DNA from 2 places in the Leucobacter sp. BZR 635 genome. Region 1 is predicted to be linked to the other one. Evidence: predicted binding sites of a transcription regulator. Region 1 holds the regulator's gene; the other holds the start of a gene.
What was found. Region 1 encodes LexA, which represses DNA repair genes until DNA is damaged. Its sites were predicted from a motif close to TCGAACANNTGTTCGA; they were not measured.

Region 1 (6,969 bases):
CTTTGAGCGCCGAGGGGCTGGGTGGTGGTGGTGACGGTTGCGGGATGGCGGTGTGGCGCGGGCAGTTAGACCGCCGCGACCGCCTGCGGGAAGTCCGCGCCAGCCTCCGCGCTCGCGGCCTGTTCAGCGAGGTGTCTGAGGTGTTCGGGCACCTCGATACCCTTGCGCGCCATCGTGTGCGCCCACAGGCGGCCAGCGCGGTAGGAGGACCGCACGAGGGGGCCGGCGAGCACCCCGTCGAAGCCGAGCGCGTCGGCCTCAGCCTTCAACTCCACGAATTCCTCGGGCCGAACCCAGCGGTCGATCGGGTGGTGCAGCTTCGACGGCCTGAGGTACTGCGTGAGCGTGAGAATGTCGCAGCCCGCATCGCGTAGTTCAGCCATGGTCTCGGAAATCTCGGCCCGCGTCTCGCCCATCCCAAGGATGAGGTTCGACTTCGTGATCATCCCGGCATCGCGCGCCTCCGTCAGTACCTCGAGCGAGCGTGCGTAGCGGAACCCGGGGCGGATCCGCTTGAAGATGCGCGGCACTGTCTCGAGATTGTGCGCGAATACCTCGGGCGCTGCCTCGAACACCTGCGCGAGATCCTCCGGTCTTCCGCCGAGATCATCGGCGAGCACCTCGACCCCTGACCCAGGGTTGAGCGCGTGGATCTGCCGGATGGTCTCGGCGTAGAGCCAGGCCCCGGTGTCGGGGAGGTCATCGCGCGTGACCCCCGTGATGGTGGCGTACCGGAGGCCCATGGTGCGCACGGACTCCGCGACCCGTCGCGGCTCATCGAGGTCGAGGGGGAGCGGCTTGCCCGAGGTGATCATGCAGAAGTCGCAGCGGCGGGTGCAGATGGATCCGCCGATGAGGAAGGTCGCCTCGCGATCCTCCCAACACTCGTAGATGTTCGGGCAGCCGGCCTCCTTGCACACGGTGTGCAGGCCCTCGCTTTGTACGAGCGCTTGGACCGCTTGGTAATCCGGGCCGGAGCGGGCGCGCGTCTTGATCCACTCAGGCTTGCGCTCGATGGGGGTCTCGGCGTTCTTCGCCTCGACCCGAAGCAGCCGGCGCTCCTCTGGCTCCGGGCGCGTGCCGGTCGAGGGCAGAATCTGGACGGTCATACTGAGAGCCTTTCGAGCACGGGAACGAGGTGGGTGCGCAGTGCGGGCGCTGCGTCGGCCGGGGTGATGGTCTCGCCCGTCTTGGCGCTGAGCGTGGTGACGCCGGCGTCGCTGATGCCGCAGGGCACGAAGCTGTGAAAGGGGGCGAGATCGTTGCTGCAGTTCAGCGAGATACCGTGGGTGACGATGCGCCGGCTCACGTGGATCCCGATTTGCGCGAGCTTTGCCGCGGGGCTTCCCTGCGGGGATCCTGCTGGCGGGTCTGTCCAGACCCCGGTGCGCCCGGGAACGCGGTAGCCGACGACGCCAAGATTCTGGATCGTGGCAATCAGCGCATCTTCGAGCGCGTGAACGAGGTTGACTCCGCCGAGCCCGTCAGCGAGCCGGATCACGGGGTATGCCACGAGCTGGCCGGGGCCGTGCCAGGTGACCTTTCCGCCGCGGTTCACCGGGACGACGGGAGTGCCGTCACTCGGGTACTCATGTGGCTCCGCCCGTCGGCCAGCGGTGTAGACCGGCTCGTGCTCGAGGAGGAGCACGGTGCCGTGATCAAGGTCGGCTGCCAGTCTTGCGGCAGCCTCCCGCTGGAGTATGAGCCCACGCTCGTAGGAGACGAGGCTTGGGGAGAGCCCGACAGTCTCGAACCGTGGGGTGGGTTTTGGGGGCGTGTCGCTTAGGGGAGGCGGCGGAACTTCGGCGATGGGAAGCATGCGGCCATGTTAGTTGGACTCAGTTCAATAAAGCAATGCGGGTGCGGTTGGGGTGCCCGGTGCCCGGTGCCCGGTGCCCGGGGGCTCGGGGCTGGTGGCAAGCAGGGTGTAAGCCCAAAGTCTCGAGGTGGGATGCCCGGGCGTACCCTCTGCCCGGCGCCCTCATCGCGCCTGGCGTCCTTTCCGCCCCGATTAATTCAGACCGACTCTTGCGAGGGCCAAACGCGGGTCGGAGTGGATTAAACGGGGGCTGCAGGGTGCGCGCGGCGCGTTTCTGGAAGTGCCTGCTGCGCGTGCGTGCGTCGCGCTGCATGTTGATCGCTGAGCTCAATGCCCGCGATCGTTGAGCGCTGCAACCGTCGAGCGCCGCAATCGTCGAGCGCCGCAATCGTCGAGCGCCGCTGGCGGATCGCGGCCGCGTGACACAGCAAAACGCTCCAGCCCCGATCTGAATCCGGGCTGGAGCGTGCAGGAAAGCCGCTGGGCTAGACCGAGCGGAAGACCGCGACGACCTTGCCGAGCACCTCTGCGTGGTCGCCGAGGATCGGCTCGAACGCGCTGTTGCGCGGCAGCAGCCAGGTGTGGCCGTCGCGGCGGCGGAAGACCTTGACGGTCGCTTCGCCGTCGAGCATGGCCGCGACGATGTCGCCATTTGCCGCCTCGCGCTGCTGGCGCACGACAACAAAGTCGCCGTCGCAGATGGCCGCATCGATCATCGAGTCGCCTACCACCTTCAGCATGAAGAGCTGCCCATCGCCGACGAGCTGCCGGGGGAGCGGGACGATCTCCTCAACCTGCTGGTCGGCGGTGATCGGGACGCCCGCCGCGATCTGGCCGACGAGTGGCACGTAAGCCGTCTCCTGGGCCTGGGTCGTGGGTGAGTCCGCAAGCGCGCTGCTCGTGACCGCGAGCTCGACGAGGATCTCGAGAGCACGCGGGCGGTTCGGGTCGCGGCGAATGTATCCGCCGAGCTCGAGCCGGCTGAGCTGGTGGGTAACGCTCGAGAGTGAGGAGAGGCCCACAGCGTCGCCGATCTCGCGCATGCTCGGTGGGTAGCCGCGAGACTCTACGGAGCGGGCAATGAATTCGAGGATCGCCTGCTGCTTCTCAGTCAGTGGCTTCCGCGGTGCTGCGCTCAGGTCGCTCATCGCTTGTCCTCTCAGTAGTGCGGTCAATCTCGGCGGGTGGTGAGCGGAGTGGATCCGCATGTTTCCGCGAGTTGCCGTGAATGTCAGAGGTCACTGATTGGGTGAACTCACTGTTCGAAACCCTAGCCCGGATATTCGAGGCGAGGCAAACATTCGTTCGAGTGTCGCAGCAAATCTCGCGATATTCATTCGAATACTGCGGTTGCGGTTTCTTTCATTCGAAGATATATTCGAAAGAGATGTTCGAGTGTTCGAGTTGGTTCGAATACTCTCGAGAGAGGAACTCCTCATGACTGCTACAGCGAATGTCGTCCCATTCCGTTTGAACGCCCCGGTGAGCCCGCGCATTGCCGCGTCGGGATCACGCCCGCAGGGCGAACCCACTGCTCAGGTCAGTTCGGGGCAGCCCCGGCTTCGGCTCACGCGTCGTGGCCGGGTGGTCTTTGGCTCTCTCGCAACCGTCTTGGTTGCTGCTGCACTCGGCGTAGCTGCTGCGTTCGCAGCCCCAGGGGCAATTGCCAACAGCGCGGAGAGCACGCAGGCCTTCCCCTATGTCTTCGTGCAGGCCGGCGACTCGGTATGGAGCATCGCCTCCGAGCTTGAGCCGACGGGCGACCCCCGTGAGGTGGTCTCTGAGATCGTCCGCCTCAACCAGATGCAGGCGTCCGACCTGCAGGCAGGCGATTCGATCGCTGTGCCCATGCGGTTTGAAGGCAATGACCTCACCTTCGTCCCCTCCGGGCGATAGCGCCGTCCCTCCGGGCGATAGCGCGCGGTCGGTGACCCTGTGCGCGGTGTTGGGATGCGGGCGAGCTGACCGGTTAGCCTCGCGGCCCCGGCTGGTCTTGCGGCCCCGGCCGATCTGGCTGTCCCTGCCGCTCTGCCCCCCCCCGAAGACTTTGGACGCCCCTGCCGCTTTGGACCCTCGGAGGCTCTGGACCCCCGGAGGCTCTGTCTCAGCAGGCGCTCCGCCCGCCCGATGTTCGGCGGTCTCTCGGGGTGAGTGACGCTGGTCAGCACAGTCAGCAAAGATCGTTAGGCTCGAAGGTATGCCGAAGCCGATTGAAGCTCTCGACCGACCGTCCCTCGAACGCCGATACCGGCGGATGCGTCTCGCGACCGTGATACTTGCCGGTGTCTCGCTGCTGCTCGTAGCAGCGCTCGGCAGCCAGGGGCTGCAGGGACGCGGGGCCGCGAAGCCCGACTCGAGCGCCTCGCAGGGCGAAAATAACGGGAACGCAGGCGCAGGCAGCGGCACCGACGCAGACACCGCCGCACAGAGCTGCCCCGTCGTCGACCGGCTCGAAGAAGGCGACCCGCGCGCGCTTGGAGACATCGACGCCCCTGTCGTGCTCCACGAGTGGACCGACTTCCGCTGCCCCTACTGCGCCTCCTTCTCGCGCGACACCCTCCCCGTGCTCATCGAAGAGTACGTCGAGACCGGCAAGGTTCGCCTCGAAATCCACGACGCTGCCCTCGTCGGCGGCGAAAACTCGATCCTCATCGCCTCCGCCTCACGTGCAGCGGGCGAGCAGGGCAAGTACTTCGAGTTCTACGACGAGGTGTACCACGCCCCCGAAACGGCAAAAGACGCAAACGGCGAGTTCAACCTCCCGACGCTTGTCGCGTTCGCCAAGAAAGCGGGTGTTTCAGACATCGAGAAGTTCACCGAGGCGGTCGAAAGTGGCAAGTTCGAGGCTGACGTCCGTGCGGAGACCGCCGAAGCGCAGAGCATCGGCGTCACGGGCGTACCATTCTTCGCGACCACCGGCTGCGGCCAGGTGATGAGCGGCGCGCAACCCGTCGATACCTTCCGCGAGCAGCTCGACGCCGCCGTTGCCGCAGCAGAGCAGAAGTAACCCGCCCACATGGATCTCAGCCTGCTCGGGGCGTTCCTCGGCGGCACACTCGCCCTGCTGAGCCCATGCTCGGTGATGGTGCTGCCTGCTTTCTTCGCCTACGCCTTTCATAGCCCGGCGGAGCTGTTCTCCCGCACGGGCGCGTTCTTCCTCGGGCTCGCGACCTCACTCGTGCCGCTCGGGCTGCTCGCCGGCACCCTCGGAGCCTGGGTGGCGTCGCACCGCAGCGGCCTCATGACGGTCGTGCTCGTATTCGTCATCGTGCTCGGCGTCGTGATGCTGCTTGGCATTCCCATCCCGACGCTCACCAAACAGCAGAGCGCGAAGGGCACCTCAGTCGCATCCGTGTACGGCCTCGGCGCGGTCTACGGCCTCGCCGGTGGGTGCGCTGGTCCCGTTTTTGGGGCGGTGCTCGCCATGGCCGCATTCGGGGGGAACGCCCTCATGGGTGGGCTCACGATGCTGCTATACGCCGCGGGCATGACGGTGCCGCTCGCACTGCTCGCGCTGGTGTGGAACCGGATCCCCGGGGTGAAGAAGCTGCTCCGCCCCCGCGAGCTCGTGATCGGCCGTTGGCGGAACGCCTGGTCCAACGTCATCGCCGGGATCATCACGATCGCCGTGGGCGTGTTCATGCTCGCCACCGACGGGGCACAGAAGTTCAGCGGCGTGCTCGATGCGAGCGCCCAAGCCGAACTCGAGGCCGGCGTGATGCGTGCCACCGCGGGCGTCTCGAACCTCGTGGTGCTCGGCGTTGCCGCAGCGGTCGGTCTTGTGGTGTGGCTTGTCGTGCGCCTGCGCCGCAGGCAGCACGCCCCCGACGCGGCGCGGTAGGATCGAGGACATGACCGAAGTTGCACGGATCGCGACACTTGAGCGCGCCACCAGTGAGTCCTCCATTCGCCTGAGCCTGAACCTCGACGGAACCGGTGAGGCCGACATCGACACCGGTGTCCCCTTCTTCGATCACATGCTGACGGCGTTCGCCCGCCACTCGCTCACCGATCTCACGATCCGCGCGGAGGGTGACGTGCATATCGACGTGCACCACACGGTTGAAGACACTGGGATCCTCCTCGGACAGGCGATCCTCGAGGCGCTCGGCGACAAGCGCGGCATCTCGCGCTACGGAGACGCCTTCGTGCCGCTCGACGAGGCGCTCGCGCAAGCGGTCATCGATATCTCGGGCCGCCCCTACCTCGTGCACTCCGGCGAGCCCGCGGGCTTCGAGTTCCACCTCATCGGCGGCCACTACACCGGATCGATGGTGCGGCACTTCTTCGAGGCGCTCACGCTGAACGCCCGCCTGTCGGTGCACCTCAAGCTCATCGAGGGCCGCGATCCACACCACATCGCGGAGGCTGAGTTCAAGGCGTTCGCGCGCGCATTCCGCACGGCGAAGGCGAAGGATCCGCTCGTGACCGGCATTCCCTCCACTAAGGGAGCACTGTGACCGGAAGCGATGCTCCGCGCGTCGCTGTGCTCGACTACGGTTCGGGCAACGTTCACTCAGCAGTAAAGGCACTCGTGCGCGCCGGAGCCGAGGTCGAACTCACGCGCGACCCGCAGCGTGTGCTCGACGCCGACGGGCTGTTCGTGCCGGGCGTCGGCGCTTTTGACGCGGTGATGGCGCAGCTGCGCGCGATCCAGGGCCACGAACTCATCGGGCGCAGGCTCGCGGGCGGCCGCCCCGTGCTCGGCGTCTGTGTCGGCCTGCAGGTGATGTTCGACGAGGGCATCGAGCGGGGCATCACCACCGAGGGGCTCGGCGAGTGGCCTGGTACGGTGCGTGAGCTGAACGCGCCGATGCTTCCGCACATGGGCTGGAACACGGTCACCGCACCCGCAGATTCGGTGCTCTTCCGCGGCATTGAGAGCGAACGCTTCTACTTTGTGCACTCGAACGCTGCCACGGAGTGGACCCTCGAGGGCCGCACCCCGGCGCTCGCACCCAAGGTGACCTGGTCGGCATACGGCGAGCCGTTCGTCGCCGCCGTCGAGAACGGTCCGCTCACCGCAACACAGTTTCACCCCGAAAAATCAGGCGAGGCCGGCATCGCGTTGCTGCGCAACTGGATTGCCTCGCTTACCCCCACACGTACCACCAAGGAGAACCGATGACCGAGCTTGCGACGAGCCCGAA
Region 2 (6,969 bases), on a different contig from region 1:
GGTTGGGCGCTCCCCTGCTTCCCGGGCGTGGTTCAGCTGCGCGGCGCGACGAGATACGACCTGATAGATCGAGTCGGTGTCGTCGGTGGTCTCTTCGATGCGGTACTTGCGGTACTCGCTTTTGGCTGGCAGGCCATCTTCGAAGACGACGAGGGAGGCGACAACGCCTGTGCCCTGCAGGTGCGAGACGTCGATGCACTCGATGCGCAGCGGTGCCTCGTCCATGCCGATCGCCTGCTGCAGCTCGGCGAGGGCGTCGGTGCGGCTCGTGATGTCGGCCGCGCGCTTGAGCTTGTAGCGCATGAGATTCTCGCCGGCGTTGAGCGTCGCGCGATCCATGAGCTGGGCCTTGTCGCCGCGTTCGGGCGTGCGGATCCGCACCTTGCCCTTGCGCGGCCGCAGCTTCGAAAGCGTCTCCTCGAGCGACTCGAGGCCGTCGGGTAGCTCTGGTACGAGCACCTCTGGTGGCGGCTCGCGGTCGCCCTCATACGCCGTCTGCAGCACCTGTTCGAGGAGCCTGCCGGGCGAGTCGTCGAGCTCGACGTCGACGATCCAGCTGCGCTCACCGCGCACCCGGCCGCCGCGAATAATGAACTGGTGGAGGGCTGCCGAGAGCTCATCGACGCGTAGTCCGAATGCGTCGACGTCGACCTCGTGGCCGAGCACGATCGCGTTCTTCTCCATGACGTGCTCGACGGCCGCGACCTGATCGCGGAGCCTTGCGGCGTCTTCGTATCGCTGCTCGGCTGCCGCGTCCTTCATCTCGCGCTGCAGCCTGCGGAACTGCGCCTGGTAGTTACCGCCGAGAAACGCGACGAGCTCGCTCACTCGGGCGCGGTGCTCCTCGACCGTGACGGTGTGCGAGCAGGGTCCCCCACAGCGGCCAATCTGGCCCGCCAGGCACGGCTTACCGCTCGTCATCGCACGCTTGTAGTCGGCGTCGTTGCAGGTGCGGATGGGGAATGCCTGGTGCAGCAGCGCCGCGGTCTCGCGGATCGCCCACACCTTTGGGTACGGCCCGAAGTACTTCGCGCCCCTGATGCGCTCGTTGCGGGTGATGATGAGCCGCGGGGCTTCCTCCCCCAGCGTCACCGCGAGGTACGGGTAGGTCTTATCGTCCTTGAACTGGACGTTGAACGGCGGCTTGTACTCCGTGATCCAGGTGTGCTCGAGGACGAGCGATTCGGTGTCGCTCGCGACCACCGTCCAGTCGACGTTCGCGGCGAGCGACAGCATGCGCCGCGTGCGGGGCATGAGCGAGTGCATCGGCTGGAAGTAGTTCGACAGTCGGGCCCTGAGGTTCTTCGCCTTGCCGATGTAGAGCACGCGGCCGTGCCGGTCCGAGAACCGGTAGACGCCCGGGCTTGTCGGGATCTCGCCCGGCGCCGGTTTGAAGGTGTCGCGCGGGTCGACAGGAAGCGCGGGCGCGGCGGAGACGCCCGAGGCGCCGGGGGTGTCCCCGGCGCCTAGGCCGACTCGCAGTGGATCTTCCTTCACGAGGTCATTCTCACAGGCCAGCCTGCCACTACGCGGTCTGCTGTGCGGCGGCGGGCTGCTTCTTCGCCGCAGTTTTCTTGGGGGCCGCAGTCTTCTTTTCGGCAGGCTTCTTCGCAGCAGGCTTCTTCGCAGCCGTCTTCTTCGCCGCCGGAGCCTTCATCGCTGCCGGGGCAGCGGTGATCCGCGTCACCGTCTTCGCGACTGGCGCCTTGGCGAGCGCTTCGGCGAGGAACTGCCCGGTGTGGCTCTCAGCGTGCTTCGCGACCTGTTCGGGCGTGCCGGTCGTGAGGATCGTGCCGCCGCCCGAGCCGCCCTCGGGGCCGAGGTCGATGACCCAGTCTGCGCTGCGGATCACGTCGAGGTTGTGCTCGATCGTGATGACCGTGTTGCCCTTGTCGACGAGGCCGTTGAGCACGAGCAGGAGCTTGCGCACGTCTTCGAAGTGGAGACCGGTGGTCGGCTCGTCGAGTACGTAGATGCTGCGGCCATTCGAGCGCTTCTGCAGCTCGGTTGCGAGCTTCACGCGCTGCGCCTCGCCACCGGAGAGCGTTGTCGCGCTCTGCCCGAGGCGGACGTAGCCGAGGCCGACGTCGACGAGCGTCTTCATGAAGCGGTGGATCGAGGAGATCGGCTCGAAGAACTTCTCAGCCTCGGCGATCGGCATCTCGAGTACCTCGGCGATGTTCTTGCCCTTGTACCGGACCTGCAGGGTCTCGCGGTTGTACCGCTTGCCGTCGCAGACCTCGCACGCGACGTACACGTCGGGCAGGAAGTTCATCTCGATCTTCAGGGTGCCGTCGCCCGAGCACGCCTCGCAGCGGCCGCCCTTCACGTTGAAGCTGAAGCGCCCGGCGAGGTAGCCGCGGGTCTTCGACTCCTGCGTGTCAGCGAACAGGTTGCGGATCTTGTCGAACACGCCCGTGTAGGTCGCGGGGTTGGATCGCGGCGTGCGCCCGATCGGTGCCTGATCGACGTGCACGACCTTGTCGAGGTGCTCGAGCCCGGTGACGCGGGTGTGCTTCCCGGGCACCATGCGGGCGCCGTTGAGCTGGTTCGCGAGCACGCGATAGAGCACGTCGTTTACGAGCGTGGACTTGCCTGAGCCCGAGACGCCGGTGACGGCGGTCATCACGCCGAGCGGGAACGTCGCGTCGACGTTCTGGAGGTTGTTTGAACGCGCGCCAACGACCTTCAGCTCGCGGCCCTTGTCCAACTTGCGGCGCTGCTTCGGCGTCTCAATCGCGCGCCGGCCGGCGAGGTAGTCGCCGGTGACCGAGTTCGTGTTTGCGCGCAGCTCCGGGAGGAGGCCCGAGTGCACAACGGTGCCGCCCTCGATGCCGGCACCGGGGCCGATGTCGACGAGCCAGTCGGCTGCCTCGATTGTCTCCTCGTCGTGTTCGACGACGATGAGTGTGTTGCCGAGATCACGAAGCTTGATGAGCGTCTCGATGAGCCTGCGGTTGTCTCGCTGGTGGAGGCCGATCGACGGCTCGTCGAGCACGTAGAGCACGCCTGTGAGGCCAGAGCCGATCTGCGTCGCGAGGCGGATACGCTGCGCCTCGCCGCCCGAGAGTGTCCCGGCGGCGCGAGCGAGCGTGAGGTAGCCGAGCCCGACCTCGATGAGGAAGTCAAAGCGGAGCCGGATCTCGCGGAGCACCTGCGCCGCGATCTTCGCGTCACGCTCGCTGAGCTCAACCCCGTCGAAGAAGCGCTTCGCATCGAGCAGGCTGAACTCGCCCACCGCAGCAATCGACTCGTTGTCGACGGTGACCGCGAGGACCTCGGGCTTGAGTCGCTGGCCCTGGCAGACGTGGCAGGGCACCTCGCGGAGGAACTCGCTCCAGCGCTCGCGGCGGTTGTCGCTCTCGGCCTCTTCGTACTGCCGTTCGATGAACGGAATGACGCCCTCGAAGCCGCTCGTGTACTTGACCTCGCGGCCGAAGCGGTTCTTCCAGCGAACGTTGACCTTGAAGTCGTTGCCGCGGAGCACGGCCTCCTGCACGTCTTCGCTGAGCTCGCCCCAAGGGGTCTTCAGCGAGAAGTCGAGGTCTTTCGAGAGGCCGACGAGCAGCTTCTCGTAGTACTGGTAGAGGCTCTTGCCCTGGCTGGTCCAGGGAATAATGACGCCCTCGCTGATGGAGAGTTCGGGGTCGCCGAGCACCAGATCCTCATCCACCGACATGCTCGTGCCGAGACCCGAACACGTCGGGCACGCACCGAACGGTGCGTTGAATGAGAAGGTGCGCGGCTCGATCTCGGTGAGCTGCACCGGGTGTTGGTTCGGGCACGAGAGGTGCTCCGAGAACAGCTGGGTGCGGTCGTCGGCCTGCTCATCGCGGTCGACATAGTCGATCTCGACCGTGCCGTCAGCGAGCCGCAGCGCGGTCTCCAACGAGTCGGTGAGACGCCCGAGCCCCTCGGGCGAGGCGACAAGTCGGTCGATGACCACAGAGATGTCGTGCTTGATCTGCTTCTTCAGCTTGGGCGGATCGCTGAGCTGCACGAGCTCACCGTCGACGATGGCGCGCGAGTAGCCTGTGGCCGCGAGCTCCTGGAAGAGGTCGACGAACTCGCCCTTCTTCTTGCTCACGACGGGCGCAAGCACCTGGAAGCGCGTGCGCTCCTCGAGCTGCATGAGCCGGTCGGCGATCTGCTGCACGGTCTGCGACTCGATCCGCTCGCCGCACACGGCACAGTGCGGAATGCCGATGCGCGCCCAGAGGAGACGCATGTAGTCGTAGATCTCGGTGATCGTACCGACTGTGGAACGCGGGTTGCGGTTCGTCGACTTCTGGTCGATCGACACCGCGGGGCTCAGACCCTCGATGAAGTCGACGTCCGGCCGATCCACCTGGCCTAAAAACTGGCGCGCGTAGGCGCTCAGCGACTCGACGTACCGGCGCTGGCCCTCGGCAAAGATCGTGTCGAACGCGAGGCTCGACTTGCCGCTCCCCGACAGCCCCGTGAACACGACGAGTGAGTCGCGCGGGATCGAGAGATCGACGTTTTTCAGGTTGTGCACCCTCGCGCCCTGCACGCTGATGTGAGCGTGGGCTGCAGAGGAGCGTATCGGTGTGTTGCTCTGTGAAGTCACTCCCCCACCTTAGCGTCTCCCGCACGGGAATTCGAACATGTGTACTAGAAATCTGGATGTTCGCCGCGCGCTAACTCCTGGCGTTGTGGGGCCCGGTGTGGGAAGCTGGATGCTGGCCAGAGATCATCTGATGAATGAGGTAGAGACATGACCGCCCAGCCTTGCGCGCGCACCCAGCGCCCCGCACGCCCCCAAATTGTGCTCGAGGTGAAGGAACGCGTGCAACTGAGTCCGCACCTCGTGCGCATTGTTGCTGGCGGCCCCGGAATGGCCGATGTCGAACTCAGCGGATTCACCGACGCCTACAGCAAGATGCTCTTCCAGCACCCGGAAACCGACCTCACTCCCCCGTACGACCTCGACGCGCTGCGGCAGGAGCTTCCCGCGGAGCAGCTGCCCTCGACGCGGACCTACACGGTACGCCGCATCGACCAGGAGGCCGGCGAGGTCTGGATCGACTTCGTCACCCACGGCGACGACGGCTACGCCGGGCCCTGGGCGGATCGGGCGAAGCCCGGCGATCCCGTCGTGCTCCGCGGAATTGGCGGAGGCTATGCGCCCGACCCCACGGCTGACTGGCACTTCCTCGCCGGCGACGAGTCGGCGATCCCGGCGATAGCCTCGGCGCTTGAAGCGATGCCCGCTGATGCACGGGGCGTGGCGCTCATTGAGGTTGCGGGTGAGGCAGATGTGCTCGAGCTTGCGGCCCCCGCAGGGATCGAAGTCACCTGGCTCTTCCGCGGCGAGGCCGAGGCTGGAACCTCGACGGTGCTCGTTGACGCCGTGCGCGCGGCTGAGTGGCGTCCCGGCCGAGTGCAGGTCTTCGTGCACGGCGAGCGCGGGGCAATGAAGGCGCTGCGTCCCTACTTCACCGACGAGCGGGGCATCGAGCGCGCACAGCTCTCGCTGTCGCCCTACTGGGCATACGGGCGGCGCGAGGACACGTTCCAGGCCGAAAAGCGCGAGGCGATCGGTCAGATCTAGCCCGGAAAGACTGCAGGCGGCGACCTCGTCCCGGATTATGCTGAAGCAATGAGCCTCACCCTTGACTTCTTAGGCATCGTCACCCGTGATCTCGCTGCCTCGCTCGCGTTCTACCGTGAGCTGGGCATCGAGATCCCCGAGGGCGCAGAAAGCGAACCGCATGTCGAAGCGCTGCTTCCAAGCGGCATGCGAATCGGCTGGGACACCGTCGAGGTGATCCAGAGCTTCGACCCGGAGTACGCTCCTCCGGCGGGTAGCCACCGGGTAGCGTTTGCCTTCCAGGCAGACTCCCCCGCGGAGGTCGACGAGGTCTTCGCGCGCCTCATGGCGGCGGGCCACCGCAGCCGCGTCGAACCGTGGGATGCGCACTGGGGGCAGCGCTACGCAACCGTGATGGATCCCGACGGCAACGCTATCGATCTCTACGCGACGCTGCCCGAGGCCTAGCGAGGGTCACATGTGACCGGCGGCGTCGATGCTGCGCAGCTCCCGCTTCAGCTCGGCAACCTCGTCGCGCAGTCGCGCCGCGAGCTCGAACTTCAGCTCTTCCGAGGCGAGTAGCATCTGCGCGGTGAGGTCGGCAATGAGCTCCGTGAGCGTGTCTGCGCCCTCGGCTCCAATCGCCGCGGCGCGCGAAGCGGCCTTGCCCTTTGCGCGCTGAGGCGATCCCTTTTGCGCGTGGCGCGACACCCGCTCGGCGAGCACGTCTTCGGTGTCGGCGGCCTCACGGTTGAGCATTTCGGTGATGTCGCCGATCTGCTTGCGCAGCGGTGTGGGATCGATGCCGTGCTTCGTGTTGTACTCGACCTGCATTTCGCGGCGGCGGTTCGTCTCGTCGATCGCGAGCTTCATCGACGGAGTGATCCTGTCGGCGTACATGTGCACCTCGCCCGACACGTTACGCGCGGCACGGCCAATCGTCTGAATGAGCGAGGTCGAGGAGCGCAGGAAGCCCTCCTTGTCGGCGTCGAGGATCGCCACGAGCGACACCTCCGGCAGGTCGAGGCCCTCACGCAGCAGGTTGATGCCGACGAGCACATCGAAGATGCCCGCGCGCAGCTCGGTGAGCAGCTCGACGCGGCGCAGCGTGTCGACATCGGAGTGCAGGTAGCGCACGCGCACCCCCGCCTCCTCCATGAACGTCGTGAGCTGCTCAGCCATCTTCTTCGTGAGCGTGGTGACGAGCACGCGCTCGTCACGCTCGACCCGCAGGCGCACCTCCTCGAGCAGGTCATCGATCTGCCCCTCTGAGGGCTTCACGACGATCTCGGGGTCGATGAGGCCGGTCGGACGGATGATCTGCTCGACCACGCCGTCCGCGATCCCCATCTCGTACTTGCCCGGCGTCGCCGAGAGATACACCGTCTGGCCGACCCGCTCCTTGAATTCGCCAA

Region 2: a site for LexA is predicted at 4,623-4,638, ahead of uvrA (excinuclease ABC subunit UvrA). Genes of this name have one in related genera too.

Annotation. Positions count from the first base shown of each region.
Region 1 is NZ_JBLUNZ020000004.1:96,772-103,740, forward strand. Features, by position in the region: gene lipA (lipoyl synthase) at 66-1,109, opposite strand; gene lipB (lipoyl(octanoyl) transferase LipB) at 1,106-1,819, opposite strand; gene lexA (transcriptional repressor LexA) at 2,305-2,967, opposite strand; gene ACI1US_RS00650 (LysM peptidoglycan-binding domain-containing protein) at 3,257-3,715, shown strand; gene ACI1US_RS00655 (DsbA family protein) at 4,017-4,826, shown strand; gene ACI1US_RS00660 (cytochrome c biogenesis CcdA family protein) at 4,836-5,660, shown strand; gene hisB (imidazoleglycerol-phosphate dehydratase HisB) at 5,671-6,279, shown strand; gene hisH (imidazole glycerol phosphate synthase subunit HisH) at 6,276-6,947, shown strand; gene priA (bifunctional 1-(5-phosphoribosyl)-5-((5-phosphoribosylamino)methylideneamino)imidazole-4-carboxamide isomerase/phosphoribosylanthranilate isomerase PriA) at 6,944-6,969, shown strand, end outside.
Region 2 is NZ_JBLUNZ020000040.1:7,563-14,531, forward strand. Features, by position in the region: gene uvrC (excinuclease ABC subunit UvrC) at 1-1,497, opposite strand, end outside; gene uvrA (excinuclease ABC subunit UvrA) at 1,526-4,591, opposite strand; gene ACI1US_RS08110 (siderophore-interacting protein) at 4,739-5,575, shown strand; gene ACI1US_RS08115 (VOC family protein) at 5,624-6,022, shown strand; gene uvrB (excinuclease ABC subunit UvrB) at 6,029-6,969, opposite strand, start outside.